Regions from separate parts of the Kluyvera georgiana genome, predicted to be linked through region 2. Evidence: predicted binding sites of a transcription regulator. Region 2 holds the regulator's gene; each other region holds the start of a gene.
What was found. Region 2 encodes Fur, which represses iron uptake genes when iron is present. Its sites were predicted from a motif close to ATAATAATGAGAACNACTATCAA; they were not measured.

Region 1 (4,049 bases), 1.6 Mb from region 2:
CTCGCTCGAGCAGGCGCTACGCGGCAGCGATCTGTTCCGTGGCGCACTGAAAGTCGCAGGACTGACCCACTCAAGTTTTCAGATTGGTACCTGGGTGAACATCGATCACCCGCTGCATGCACTGCTGGCGCAGGTTCATCTGATCTCCAGCTATCGTCACCAAATCACGCCGCCGACCAACGTCCCAGCCTCCACGTCGTTAAGTAAAAATTCATTACAAATGATTAGCGCCGGACTGCTGGCCGCGCTGGTCTTTATTCTGAGTATGATGCTGATGATGTGGCGGCATATGAACAAGAACCGCGCGATTAACCGCAGCATCGTCGAAGCGATGGAAAAAATTAATCACGTCCACGACGATGAGACCGGCTGTCATATCCGCCGCGTCTCTGCCTATTGCAGCCTGTTAGCCCGCGCGATGAAGCTGCCTCAGCGTCAAATCCGCGATATTGAGAATTTTGCCTCGCTGCATGACATCGGCAAAATTGCGGTGCCCGAGACGATTCTGCATAAGCAAGGCAAACTCACCGAGGACGAATTTAAGCAGATTCAGCAGCATTCAGTGAAGGGCTGGCGCATCGTGCAGGGGCTGGTGCTCGGCTCTGTGGCGGAAAATCTGATCCGCTACCACCATGAAAAATGGGACGGCAGCGGCTATCCGGATGGGTTAGCCGGTGAAGCCATCCCGCTGGAGGCGCGTATTCTGGCCATTGCCGACGTTTACGATGCGCTGCGGCAAAAGCGCATCTACAAGCCCAGCTTCTCGCATGAGCGCGCATACGAAATCATCGTCAGCAGTTCAGGCAGCCATTTTGACCCAACGCTGGTCAAACTGTTTTGCCAGTTGCACCTGCAGTTTCAGGCTATTTACGAGTCACAAACGGATTAACACCTGAATCTGGCGACTATTCAAGGGATTGGCCGCAGGTCACGTCAGTTATAATGAGACTACGACAGATTGCGCAGAGCGACATGATGAAAAGCCTCATTCTTATCCCCGCCCTGCTGGCCCTTTCCGCGTGCACGGTTCCCCGCACGGCGAGTGTCAGCGAAGTTGATGCAACCAGCGGTATCGTTCGCCTGACCTACGGACAGGCGGTACTGCAGAATGCCCGCACCGACAGTTACCTGGCCCAATCCGAGGCCAATAAAGCCTGCCAGCAGATGGGCTACGCCACCGCTTTTTCCTATGGTCAGCCGATTCCCACCTGCTCCACCATTAGCGGCTCGCTGTGCCTCAACGAATATATTACCCTTCAGTACCAGTGCCGGGGTATCGCAAATATTCCTGCCTCCAGCGCCTATTATTAGCCCCACCGCCGGTGAATTCCGGCATTATTATTCCCCTTGATATTTATCGTTATATTTATGCCAATGAGTTTTATTCCCATTCGCATTATTATATCGATCATTTTATATTTACCTTTTGCAAATAAATTAATAACAACTTATAGTTCTGCTGTAATTAACAATTAACCTATTTTTTCGGGAGCGACACCATGCTAAAAGCGCCAATGATCGAGAAATTAAACGAACAGATGAATCTCGAACTTTATTCTTCGCTGCTGTATCAACAGATGAGCGCCTGGTGTAGCTTCAACAGTTTTGAAGGCGCCGCCGCCTTTTTACGCCGCCACGCGCAGGAAGAGATGACGCACATGCAGCGCCTGTTTGATTACCTGACCGACACCGGCAGTCTGCCACGCATCAATAGCGTCTCTTCGCCGTTTGCCGAGTATGCATCACTGGACGAACTGTTCCGTGTGACCTATGAGCACGAGCAGCTGATTACCAGCAAAATTAATGAACTGGCGCACGCCGCTATGTCCAACCAGGATTATCCGACCTTTAATTTCCTGCAGTGGTATGTTGCGGAACAGCATGAAGAAGAGAAATTGTTTAAATCCGTTATCGATAAGCTGACGCTGGCAGGTAAAAGCGGTGAAGGTCTGTACTTCATTGATAAAGAGCTGGCAACGCTCGATACTCAGAATTAATGTTCATGCAGCGGCGTTAATACGCCGCTGCTGATTAATGTCGGCATATCTTACTTTCTTCGGTCGTAAAACCCGATTCCAGCGGTATAAATTTCCCTTTCTTATACAAAAAAGCCACCAGCTCGCCCGCGCTCATATTTTCCGCAGAACAAGTATGAAAACGCGCATGCTCGCCAAAGCGTGCACGAATGGCCGCTTCCAGACTTTCGAAGCTGTACTGCTGGCCTGATGCAATCATCATATTCAGTACTTCGTGACCGTGAATAGAGTCCATTATTTCTCCCCTTAAAAAAGGTCACCATAAACTGCATTTGTACTGCATGTTTTGCGCTAGCGCAGCTTTCTGGCGTCCTATAAAAAACGTAAACTTTTAATTACACCATCTGTAATTCAGATTTGACGAATGACGCATATTCACATACTCTGCGCGACATCTTTCGTTGTGAATACGTTGTGAAGTAGAGGAAAGCGTGAAGAACCGTACTCTGGGGAGTATTTTAATCGTCGCCGGCACCACCATCGGCGCAGGAATGTTGGCAATGCCGCTTGCCTCAGCGGGGGTCGGTTTTGGCATCACGTTGGTGCTGCTGGTAGGTCTGTGGGCATTAATGTGCTACACCGCCCTGCTGCTGCTGGAAGTGTATCAGCACGTACCGGCCGACACCGGATTAGGTTCTTTGGCGCTACGCTACCTGGGACGCCACGGGCAGTGGATCACCGGCTTTAGCATGATGTTCCTGATGTACGCGCTCACGGCGGCCTATATCAGCGGTGCGGGTGAACTGCTGGCTTCAAGTCTCAACCAGTGGTTTAGCATGGATATGCCACCCGCGATGGGCGTACTGCTGTTTACCGCCATCGGCGGCATGATCATCTGCGTGGGCACCTCGCTGGTCGATCTATTTAACCGCTTTCTGTTTAGCGCCAAAATCATTTTTCTGATCGTCATGCTGGCGCTGCTGCTGCCGCACATTCACAAAATTAATCTGATGACGCTACCGATGGCCCAGGGGCTGGCGCTGTCGGCCATTCCGGTTATCTTTACCTCGTTTGGCTTCCACGGCAGCGTACCGAGTATCGTTAGCTATATGAACGGCGACGTACGCAAACTGCGCGGCATTTTTATCATCGGTAGCGCCATCCCGCTGGTCGCCTATCTGTTCTGGCAGTTGGCAACCCTCGGCAGCATCGACTCGCCGGTCTTTAGCGCACTCATGTCTCAGCACGCGGGCCTGAACGGCCTGTTAATGGCGATTCGCGAAGTTGTCGCCTCGCCGCACGTTGAGCTAGCCGTCCACCTGTTTGCTGACCTGGCGCTGGCGACCTCCTTCCTCGGCGTCGCACTGGGGCTGTTTGACTATCTGGCGGACCTGTTCCAGCGCAAAAATAGCGTCCGCGGCCGTCTACAAACCGGCGGTATCACCTTCCTGCCACCGCTGGCCTTCGCGCTGTTCTACCCGCGCGGTTTTGTGATGGCGCTGGGTTACGCGGGCGTGGCTCTGGCAGTGCTGGCGTTGATTATCCCGTCATTGCTGACGCTGCAAAGCCGCAAACACCACCCTCAGGGCGGCTATCGCGTCGCCGGAGGAAAACCGATGCTGTGGCTGGTGTTTGCCTGCGGGATTGCGGTGATTGGCATTCAGGCAGGAATCGCGACCGGGCTGTTACCGTCGGTGGGGTAAGTGTCTTGATATAAAAAAGGGGCCAATCGGCCCCTTTTTTATTTTGCTAAACAACACTGCTTATATTTCTTTCCGCTGCCGCACGGACACGGGTCGTTACGTCCCACCTTCTGTTCGTTTTTAATCGGCTGCTTAACCGGCGCTTCTTTCGGATTGTCCATCCAGTAATCGAACAGACTCAACGCCGCCGGGCGAATTTTGTCGATACTGTCAAAATACTGCTCAACCGTGAACGACTCCAGCGCCGCGCTTTTCTCTTCATCACCGTGCAGCGCGATGCTATCAAATGCCGCTTGCTGGTCTGCCGGTAAACCGGACCAGTCGGTCAGACGCGCGCCGCGCAGGTAACCATAGCACCACTCCTCCACGA
Region 2 (4,049 bases):
CGGAAGCGAAGGCAGAAGGGTTCATTGATGATTCAACATTAACCGGCGGCATCTATTACTGGCAGCGTGAGCGTGACCGTAAAGATGTGACCGATCACGACAAATATAAAACCAACCTTTCTCACTCCACCTGGAACGCCAACCTCGACTTCCAGTCAGGTTATGCGGCTGACATGTTCGGTATTGATATTGCGGCGTTTACCGCAATTGAAATGAACGAAAGTAGCGAAAGCGGTCACCCGAACGAAATTGCCTTCTCGTCAAAAAACAAAGGCTATAGCGAAGATTACAGCGGCGATAAGAGCGGTATCAGCCTGTATAAAGCGGCGGCTAAATTTAAACTTGGCCCAACCTGGGCGCGTGCGGGTTACATTCAGCCAACCGGTCAAACCCTGCTGGCGCCGCACTGGAGCTTTATGCCGGGTACCTACCAGGGCGCGGAAGCCGGGGCAAACTTTGACTACGGCGACAACGGCGCGCTGAGCTTCTCCTACATGTGGACCAACGAGTATAAGGCGCCATGGCACCTGGAGATGGATAACTTCTATCAGAATGATAAGAAGACCAAGGTGGATTACCTGCACTCTATCGGTGCGAAATACGATTTCAAAAATGACCTGGTGCTGGAAGCGGCATTCGGTCAGGCGGAAGGTTATGTGGACCAGTACTTCGCCAAAGCAAGCTACAAATTTGATATCCCTGGCGGCCCGCTGACCACCAGCTACCAGTTCTACGGTACCCGTGACAAAGTGAGCGATCACGGCGTGAACGATATTTACGACGGCACCGCGTGGCTGCAGGCGTTAACCTTCGGCTATAAACTGAACGAAGTTTTCGACTTCCGTCTGGAAGGAACCTGGGTTAAGGCCGACGGTCAGCAGGGCTACTTCCTGCAGCGTATGACCCCGACCTACGCTTCCTCAAACGGTCGTCTGGATATCTGGTGGGATAACCGCTCTGACTTCAACGCCAACGGTGAAAAAGCGGTCTTCTTCGGCGGTATGTATGACCTGAAGAACTGGAATCTTCCTGGCTGGGCAGTGGGTGCATCCTACGTCTATGCATGGGATGCGAAACCAGCGACCTGGCAGATGAACCCGGACGCATACTACAACAAAAACAATACGATCAGAGAATCTGCATACAGCCTGGATGCCATGTATACCGTACAGGAAGGTCGTGCGAAGGGTACCCTCTTCAAACTGCACTTCACTCAGTACGACAACCACTCCGATATCCCGAGCTGGGGCGGTGGTTACGGCAACATCTTCCAGGATGAGCGTGACGTGAAATTTATGGTTATCGCACCGTTCACCATTTTCTGATGCATGATGCGGCAGGGGAAGCCTCTGCCGCCGCTAAGAGGCTCATCGTATGAAAAAACTGATTATTGTTGCCCTGATGGCCGCTGGCCTTACCGCTTGCGCTCAGCCATCCGCGCCGAAAGAAGACAGTAAGCTGAAGGATGCCTACAGCGCGTGCATTAACACCGCTGAAGGCAATCCGGATAAAATCCAGGCCTGCCAGAGCGTACTGAACGTGCTGAAGCAAGAGAAACAGCACGAACAGTTTGCCAATCAGGAAAGCGTACGCGTGCTGGACTACCAGCAGTGTATTCAGGCAACCCGTACCGGTAACGACCAGGCCGTAAAAGCCAAATGCGATAAAATGTGGCAGGAAATTCGCAGTAACAACGCCACAAAATAGCGATTGTTGTTATAGCAAAAAGGGCGGAGAGTTTTCTCCGCCCTTTTTGCGTTACAGGGTTGGCTCTCCGCTGGAGCAGGCGGATGACAAGCTCGCTTTCCTGACGGGCAAAGTTGCTTTTACCATACGCAAGGTGAGGCGAATTGATCAGATTGCGCCCATAAAAAAAGCCAACCTTCAGGCTGGCTTTTCAGGCATCACGAAACGTTATTTTTCAACGCCATCATGCGCATGTTCATCTTCACGGCAGTCGCCTTCTGCACAGTGGCCGTAAAGATAAAGACTGTGGTTGGTCAGACGAATTCCGTGTTTGGCGGCAATTTCACGCTGACGAGCTTCGATAGATTCGTCGCTGAACTCGATCACTTTGCCACAGTCGAGGCAGATCAGGTGATCGTGGTGATGCTGCTGAGTCAGTTCGAAAACGGATTTGCCGCCTTCGAAGTTATGACGGGTCACGATGCCCGCGTCGTCAAACTGGTTCAGAACACGATAAACCGTGGCCAGGCCAATTTCTTCACCCATGTCGATCAGGCGTTTGTATAAGTCTTCCGCGCTGACATGGTGGTTATCCGGTTCCTGAAGAACTTCCAGAATCTTTAACCGTGGAAGTGTGACTTTCAGGCCAGCCTTCTTTAATGCGGTATTATTGTCAGTCATGCGGAATCTGTCCTGTTGCTAAACGATTAACTTCCATCAGCGAAAGTATCACAGAGAATTCACCCGTTTTAATGCGTCTCATTATAGAATGACCCTGGCTAAATGAAAACAGCAAGGCTTGGGTAAACTAAGCTTTCAAAAACGAGGCGTCACCGACAAACAGAGCGATGAACCTACGCTAAATCAGAAGATATTGTACAGGTATGCGCTGAAAAGTTAAAAAAATGTAGCTATTATTTTGATTGCTTTTACCTATTAATGAGGCGCGATTTGTTATCGCGCCTCAATATCATCAGGCGTTTTTGATTTCGTCGAGGTGCAGTTCTTCAGCAACCTGCTTAACCCATTTTTCAACGCGTTCAGCGGTCAGCTCCGGCTGACGGTCTTCGTCAATCGCCAGACCCACGAAGTGGTCGTCATCGGCCAGGCCTTTCGACGCTTCGAAGTGGTAGCCTGCGGTTGGCCAGTGACCAACGATGGTCGCGCCGTTTGGCTCAATGATGTCGCGGATAGTGCCCAACGCATCGCAGAAGTATTCCGCGTAGTCTTCCTGATCGCCACAGCCGAACAGGGCGACCAGCTTACCGTTGAAGTCAACTTCTTCCAGAGACGGGAAGAAATCGTCCCAGTCGCACTGGGCTTCACCGTAGTACCAGGTTGGGATGCCCAGCAGCAGGATATCGTAGCCTGCCAGGTCTTCTTTGCTGCTCTTGGCAATGTCGTGAACGTCAGCGACATCTTTACCAAGCTGTTTTTGAATCATTTTTGCGATATTTTCGGTGTTCCCGGTGTCGCTACCGAAGAAGATGCCAACGATTGCCATGAGTAAAATAACCTCTTGAAACTTAATGATATGGTGGTGGCTTATTGCCCACAGATAAGGGCAATCATAGCAGAACAGAGAAGCGTGCGGAAACAGCTATCGTGCCGTACTGCACACTCTGCTACATGAAAGTGTGTTCTGGGGGATATTTCAGACTTTCCCTTGCCCGTGCAGCAGCGCCAGTTGGCTCATCAGCATCTCTTCGATGAGTTCGCTGCGGCTCATGTCACGGGCGGCCGCCAGCTCGTTGAGCGCATCAACGGCGTCGCTGTTGAGCTTCAGCTCGACGCGCTTAAGCCCGCGAACTTTGTCGCGTTTGAGCTGATTACGCTTATTAATGCGGAGCTGTTCGTCACGCGAAAGCGGATTGGTTTTGGGTCTTCCCGGCCGACGCTCATTTGCGAACAAATCTAATGTCGTACGGTCCGTTTGTTCTTTTGCCATGGTTCTGAGTGACTTCGGGGAAACAAGCTACCGGACGGTGCCCGGCGCAGACAGCGCGCAATCATACAACAGTGGAACCCGCACGCCAACGACCACGGCCATTATGGCGCGCGGTCGATGCATTTTTAATCACTCGGCGAGATAGCGGCGAATGGCGCGCAACACGGCGTCCGGTTTTTCGGCGTGAACCCAGTGACCCGCACCGGCAATCACGTGCGCTTTCGCCTGCGGGAACTGCGCCAGCAGATCATCACGATAGGCTTCGGTGACATACGGTGAGTTACCGCCGGGAATAAACAGCGCAGGGTGTTCCCAGGCGGGAATGGTTTCCCAGCCGACGATGTGAGGATATTGCTCCCACAGCACCGGCACGTTAAAGCGCCAGGCGCCGTCAACAAATGACTTCAGCAGAAAC
Region 3 (4,049 bases), 790 kb from region 2:
GAAGAGATACTCTGATGCGTGGTTGGCGGGAGAATGAGGTAGTGCCGCTGGCGGGCTTATTGTCTGCGCCAGAGGAAACCATGGCACAGCAATAAGCGAGGGAACTTAATTGTTTTTAGGCTTTGGGCGCGGCGGTAGGCCGCCGAGTCGATCGCGTTTGGCGCCTAACTATTTACAATGCAGTGTATTCGCCGCCGTACTTATTCATGCGATTCAAGATTCTGTATTATTCGCTGTAGCGACGATTTGAGTAAGCAACAGACAGCACTAAAAAATTGTATCAGGCAAAATGCTCCGCTGAATGCGCTGGAATTAGGATGTGGTCTGGGGTTGTTTGCCGACTATTTTTCTAAGGAAGGAATAAAAATAACGGCCGGTGACTTTTCGGCAGTAGCCATCGAAAAGGCACGAAATCGTGTTCGGGAAGGGTATGAGTCTCCCCATTTCCACTCCGGGGATGTCGCCAATCTGAAAGATATATCAGGGCCATTCGATGTTTCTTATGATGTTGGTTGTTTTGATTGCCTTGATGAGCCCGGGCAGATGAAATATGCCCGTGAAGTGAACCGCTTACTGAAACCTGACGGCGTGCATCTGATACGGGCGATGGATATTTCGCCACGGGGCATGCGACTCACCCCGCAGGTCATCGAGAAAGTATTTGGCCAATATTTTGAGCGGGTAAGCGCAGACCGTCATTATCGTCGCGAGGCTGATTCTCATTGGTACAGGCTTTTGAAAAAACGGATAAGTCATAAACGAGAATACAGGGTTGACGCGCTGTATGTGCTGGCGCGCAGCCATGAATAGCGGACCGGATTAGCATTTCAGACATGAAGTAACAAAAAAGAACATATACCTGTCTATTGTTTATAGCGGCGTAGGCTGGATGCGGGATGTCGTTAGATTATTCCTGACACCGCAAGTCTTCGCGCGTTGGCCCTTGAAAGTAGATAGTACTGATATGGCAACTACGTGGTTGAGTCAGTACAAAACGAATCGTTTCCCAGACGGAACGTCCATTCATTAGGCGCTCACCCATTCTGGATTGATTATCAACAGGCTCTTCTAACCCCGTCACTTCAAAATCCGGCGGATACAACCCGGTTACCCGTATATTTTCTCTGGATAATTGTTCTGACAGTTTAGTTGTAAAACCGCTAAGCCCATGTTTGCTAGCAAAAAAAGCAGGGTGGGCAATTGAATCAGTAAAGTGAGGAATGCCGCATGCGGAGATAATTGACACAATGTCAGCACTGTCTGAGCGCCTTAATCCGGGAAGCAATGCCTGCGTGAGGAGAATTGAACCCGTCAGGCCTGAACTGATGGTATTAAATATTTCAGTAGCAGACTGCTCGTCCATTGTGCCTGGCAACCATTGAGCAGCATTGAGGATTAAAATGTCTATGGGACTGTTGGCGCTTAAGATCTGTGAAGAAAACTGAGAAATGGATGCCGGCTGGGTTAAATCACAGATATACCCTTGTGCACTACCACCTTGAGCAGTGATGATGCTGCAGGTTTTTTCGATATCATCAACCCGTCGAGCGGAAAAAATGACTTCGACGCCTTCTTGCGCCAACCAAACGCATAATGCCTGCCCAAATCCTCCTCCGCCTCCAGTGATAACGGCTTTTTTACCTTTCAACATCGTCATGTTTCCCTCTCGTGATGAGTATATGTTGACGGAGGTATAGCATGATGGGATGGGATAACATCTTCCCGTTAGTGCCATTCACCATAGGATATAAACGGCAGTATTCTGCCTATTCAGAAAGCAACATCCGTTGTGACCTGATTCTTATTGAGAATGACAGCGCGTTTCGCATTACGGAAAATAGAACCAGGCAGTTGTAATGCGTTCATTTTTAACTTCAAAGACGGCTACGCTTTCCAGCGGATTGGGAGACAAACCGTATATCAGCTCATGGTCGAACACTTTATTACCTAATACCGTTCTGGAAATAAGCTTTGCTCTGAGTTGTGGATTGTTAAAGCGATTATTGACGTAAAACTCACGTAATGACGCTTTGCCTATCGTTGAGGGCGTTTCAGTGGGCATCCGATATCCTTTAAACTCATCTGAAAAGCAAGAGATAAATCCGTCAATATCATGCGCATTATATGCTTCAAACTGTGCTTTAACGATTGATTCTACTGACATGCAGCAACTCCATGTGTGAATTTTAATGCAAATTTAATGAATATGAAATCACATCAACGGCGCGGTCTCAAGACAAATTTATCCAGTTATGCCGTTGTCGCACGCATCACGTCAGAGGAATGTGGTGTACGGGGAATCATCATTGGTGGTGCGTTATATATCTCCATACCGTGTTTTTATAACTCATTGATAATGTTCTAAGTGCTTGATTCGCAGAAAGTCGAAAAACCGATTAAATAAATAGGCATTGGCTATGCATCTTTAGCACACCCTCATTTTTTGCCTATTACTCATCATAAATACATTATTTTTCAATTCATTATAAAAAAATCGCTATCTCACTCGCTCGTGTCGACAGGGTCTATGCTTATAAAAAGGCCTGAGAAAAGGGGCACCCGTGGAATACCCCCATGCGCTGAGGGTTGAAGTGATAATCATTATCACTAACATGGTGCTAGCCCCTTTGTGGCTCCACTGATGAGGTAGACCTATGGATTTGCATTCAGGAACCTTCGATCCCAACGATGTGACCTGGCGCGGCATTACGCTGACGCCGTCGGCCGCGGCGCATATTCGCGAGCTGGTCAAACAGCAGCCCACGATTCAGGGCGTACGTTTGGGGGTGAAGCAGACCGGCTGCGCGGGCTTTGGCTACGTGCTGGACGCGGTAAGCGAGCCGGATAAAGACGATCTGTTGTTTGAATCCGACGGCGCGAAGCTGTGGGTGCCTTTACGCGCAATGCCGTTTATTGATGGCACAGAGGTGGATTATGTGCGCGAAGGTTTGAATCAGCTGTTCAAATATCATAATCCGAAGGCGCAGAACGAATGTGGCTGCGGCGAAAGCTTCGGAGTATAGGCGGTACATAATGACGCGTAATACTGACGCAACTGACGATGTCCAGACCTGGGCCGGTGGCCCGCTGAACTACAAAGAAGGGTTCTTTACCCAGCTGCAAACCGACGAGTTGGCGAAAGGCATCAACGAAGAGGTGGTGCGGGCGATTTCTGCCAGGCGCAACGAACCGGAATGGATGCTGGAATTTCGCCTGAAGGCCTACCGCGCCTGGCTTTTGATGGAAGAACCTCACTGGTTAAAAGCGAAATACGACTCGCTGAATTACCAGGACTACAGCTATTACTCCGCGCCGTCCTGCGGCAACTGTGACGATACCTGCGCCTCTGAACCTGGGGCACGGCAACAAACGGGGGCCAGCAGCTTTTTAACCGATGAGGTGGAAGCCGCGTTTAATCAACTGGGCGTGCCGGTCCGCGAGGGCAAAGAGGTGGCGGTTGACGCGATTTTTGATTCCGTCTCGGTTGCCACGACCTACCGGGAAAAGCTCTCGGAGCAGGGCATTATCTTTTGTTCGTTTGGTGAAGCGATTCACGATCATCCCGAGCTGGTCAAACGCTATCTCGGCACGGTGGTGCCGGAAAATGACAACTTCTTCGCCGCGCTCAACGCCGCGGTGGCGTCGGACGGCACCTTTATTTATATCCCCAAAGGCGTGCGCTGCCCGATGGAGCTGTCGACCTATTTTCGCATTAACGCGGAGAAAACCGGCCAGTTTGAACGCACCATTCTGATTGCCGATGAAGGCAGCTATGTCAGCTACATTGAAGGCTGCTCGGCCCCGGTACGAGACAGCTACCAGCTGCACGCGGCGGTGGTGGAGGTGATCATTCATAAAGACGCGGAGGTGAAATACTCCACCGTGCAGAACTGGTTCCCTGGCGATAACAACAGCGGCGGGATCCTGAATTTCGTCACCAAGCGCGCGCTGTGTGAAGGCGAAAACAGCAAGATGTCGTGGACACAGTCGGAAACGGGCTCGGCGATCACCTGGAAATACCCCAGCTGCATTCTGCGCGGCGATAACTC

Region 1: ftnA (non-heme ferritin) is a predicted target of Fur. The motif match lies at 1,381-1,403, and genes of this name have one in related genera.
Region 3: sufA (Fe-S cluster assembly scaffold SufA) is a predicted target of Fur. The motif match lies at 2,592-2,614, and genes of this name have one in related genera.

What each region holds. Positions count from the first base shown of each region.
Region 1 is NZ_CP158865.1:1,925,345-1,929,393, reverse strand. Features, by position in the region: gene ABTW00_RS09165 (HD domain-containing phosphohydrolase) at 1-889, shown strand, start outside; gene yecR (YecR family lipoprotein) at 976-1,311, shown strand; gene ftnA (non-heme ferritin) at 1,500-1,997, shown strand; gene ABTW00_RS09150 (YecH family metal-binding protein) at 2,032-2,271, opposite strand; gene tyrP (tyrosine transporter TyrP) at 2,468-3,679, shown strand; gene ABTW00_RS09140 (YecA family protein) at 3,718-4,049, opposite strand, start outside.
Region 2 is NZ_CP158865.1:3,493,338-3,497,386, reverse strand. Features, by position in the region: gene chiP (chitoporin ChiP) at 1-1,325, shown strand, start outside; gene chiQ (ChiQ/YbfN family lipoprotein) at 1,375-1,707, shown strand; gene fur (ferric iron uptake transcriptional regulator) at 1,915-2,367, opposite strand; gene fldA (flavodoxin FldA) at 2,660-3,190, opposite strand; gene ybfE (LexA regulated protein) at 3,341-3,634, opposite strand; gene ybfF (esterase) at 3,764-4,049, opposite strand, start outside.
Region 3 is NZ_CP158865.1:2,701,924-2,705,972, reverse strand. Features, by position in the region: gene amyA (alpha-amylase) at 1-15, shown strand, start outside; gene ABTW00_RS12845 (class I SAM-dependent methyltransferase) at 247-810, shown strand; gene ABTW00_RS12840 (SDR family oxidoreductase) at 908-1,651, opposite strand; gene ABTW00_RS12835 (nuclear transport factor 2 family protein) at 1,829-2,164, opposite strand; gene sufA (Fe-S cluster assembly scaffold SufA) at 2,655-3,023, shown strand; gene sufB (Fe-S cluster assembly protein SufB) at 3,034-4,049, shown strand, end outside.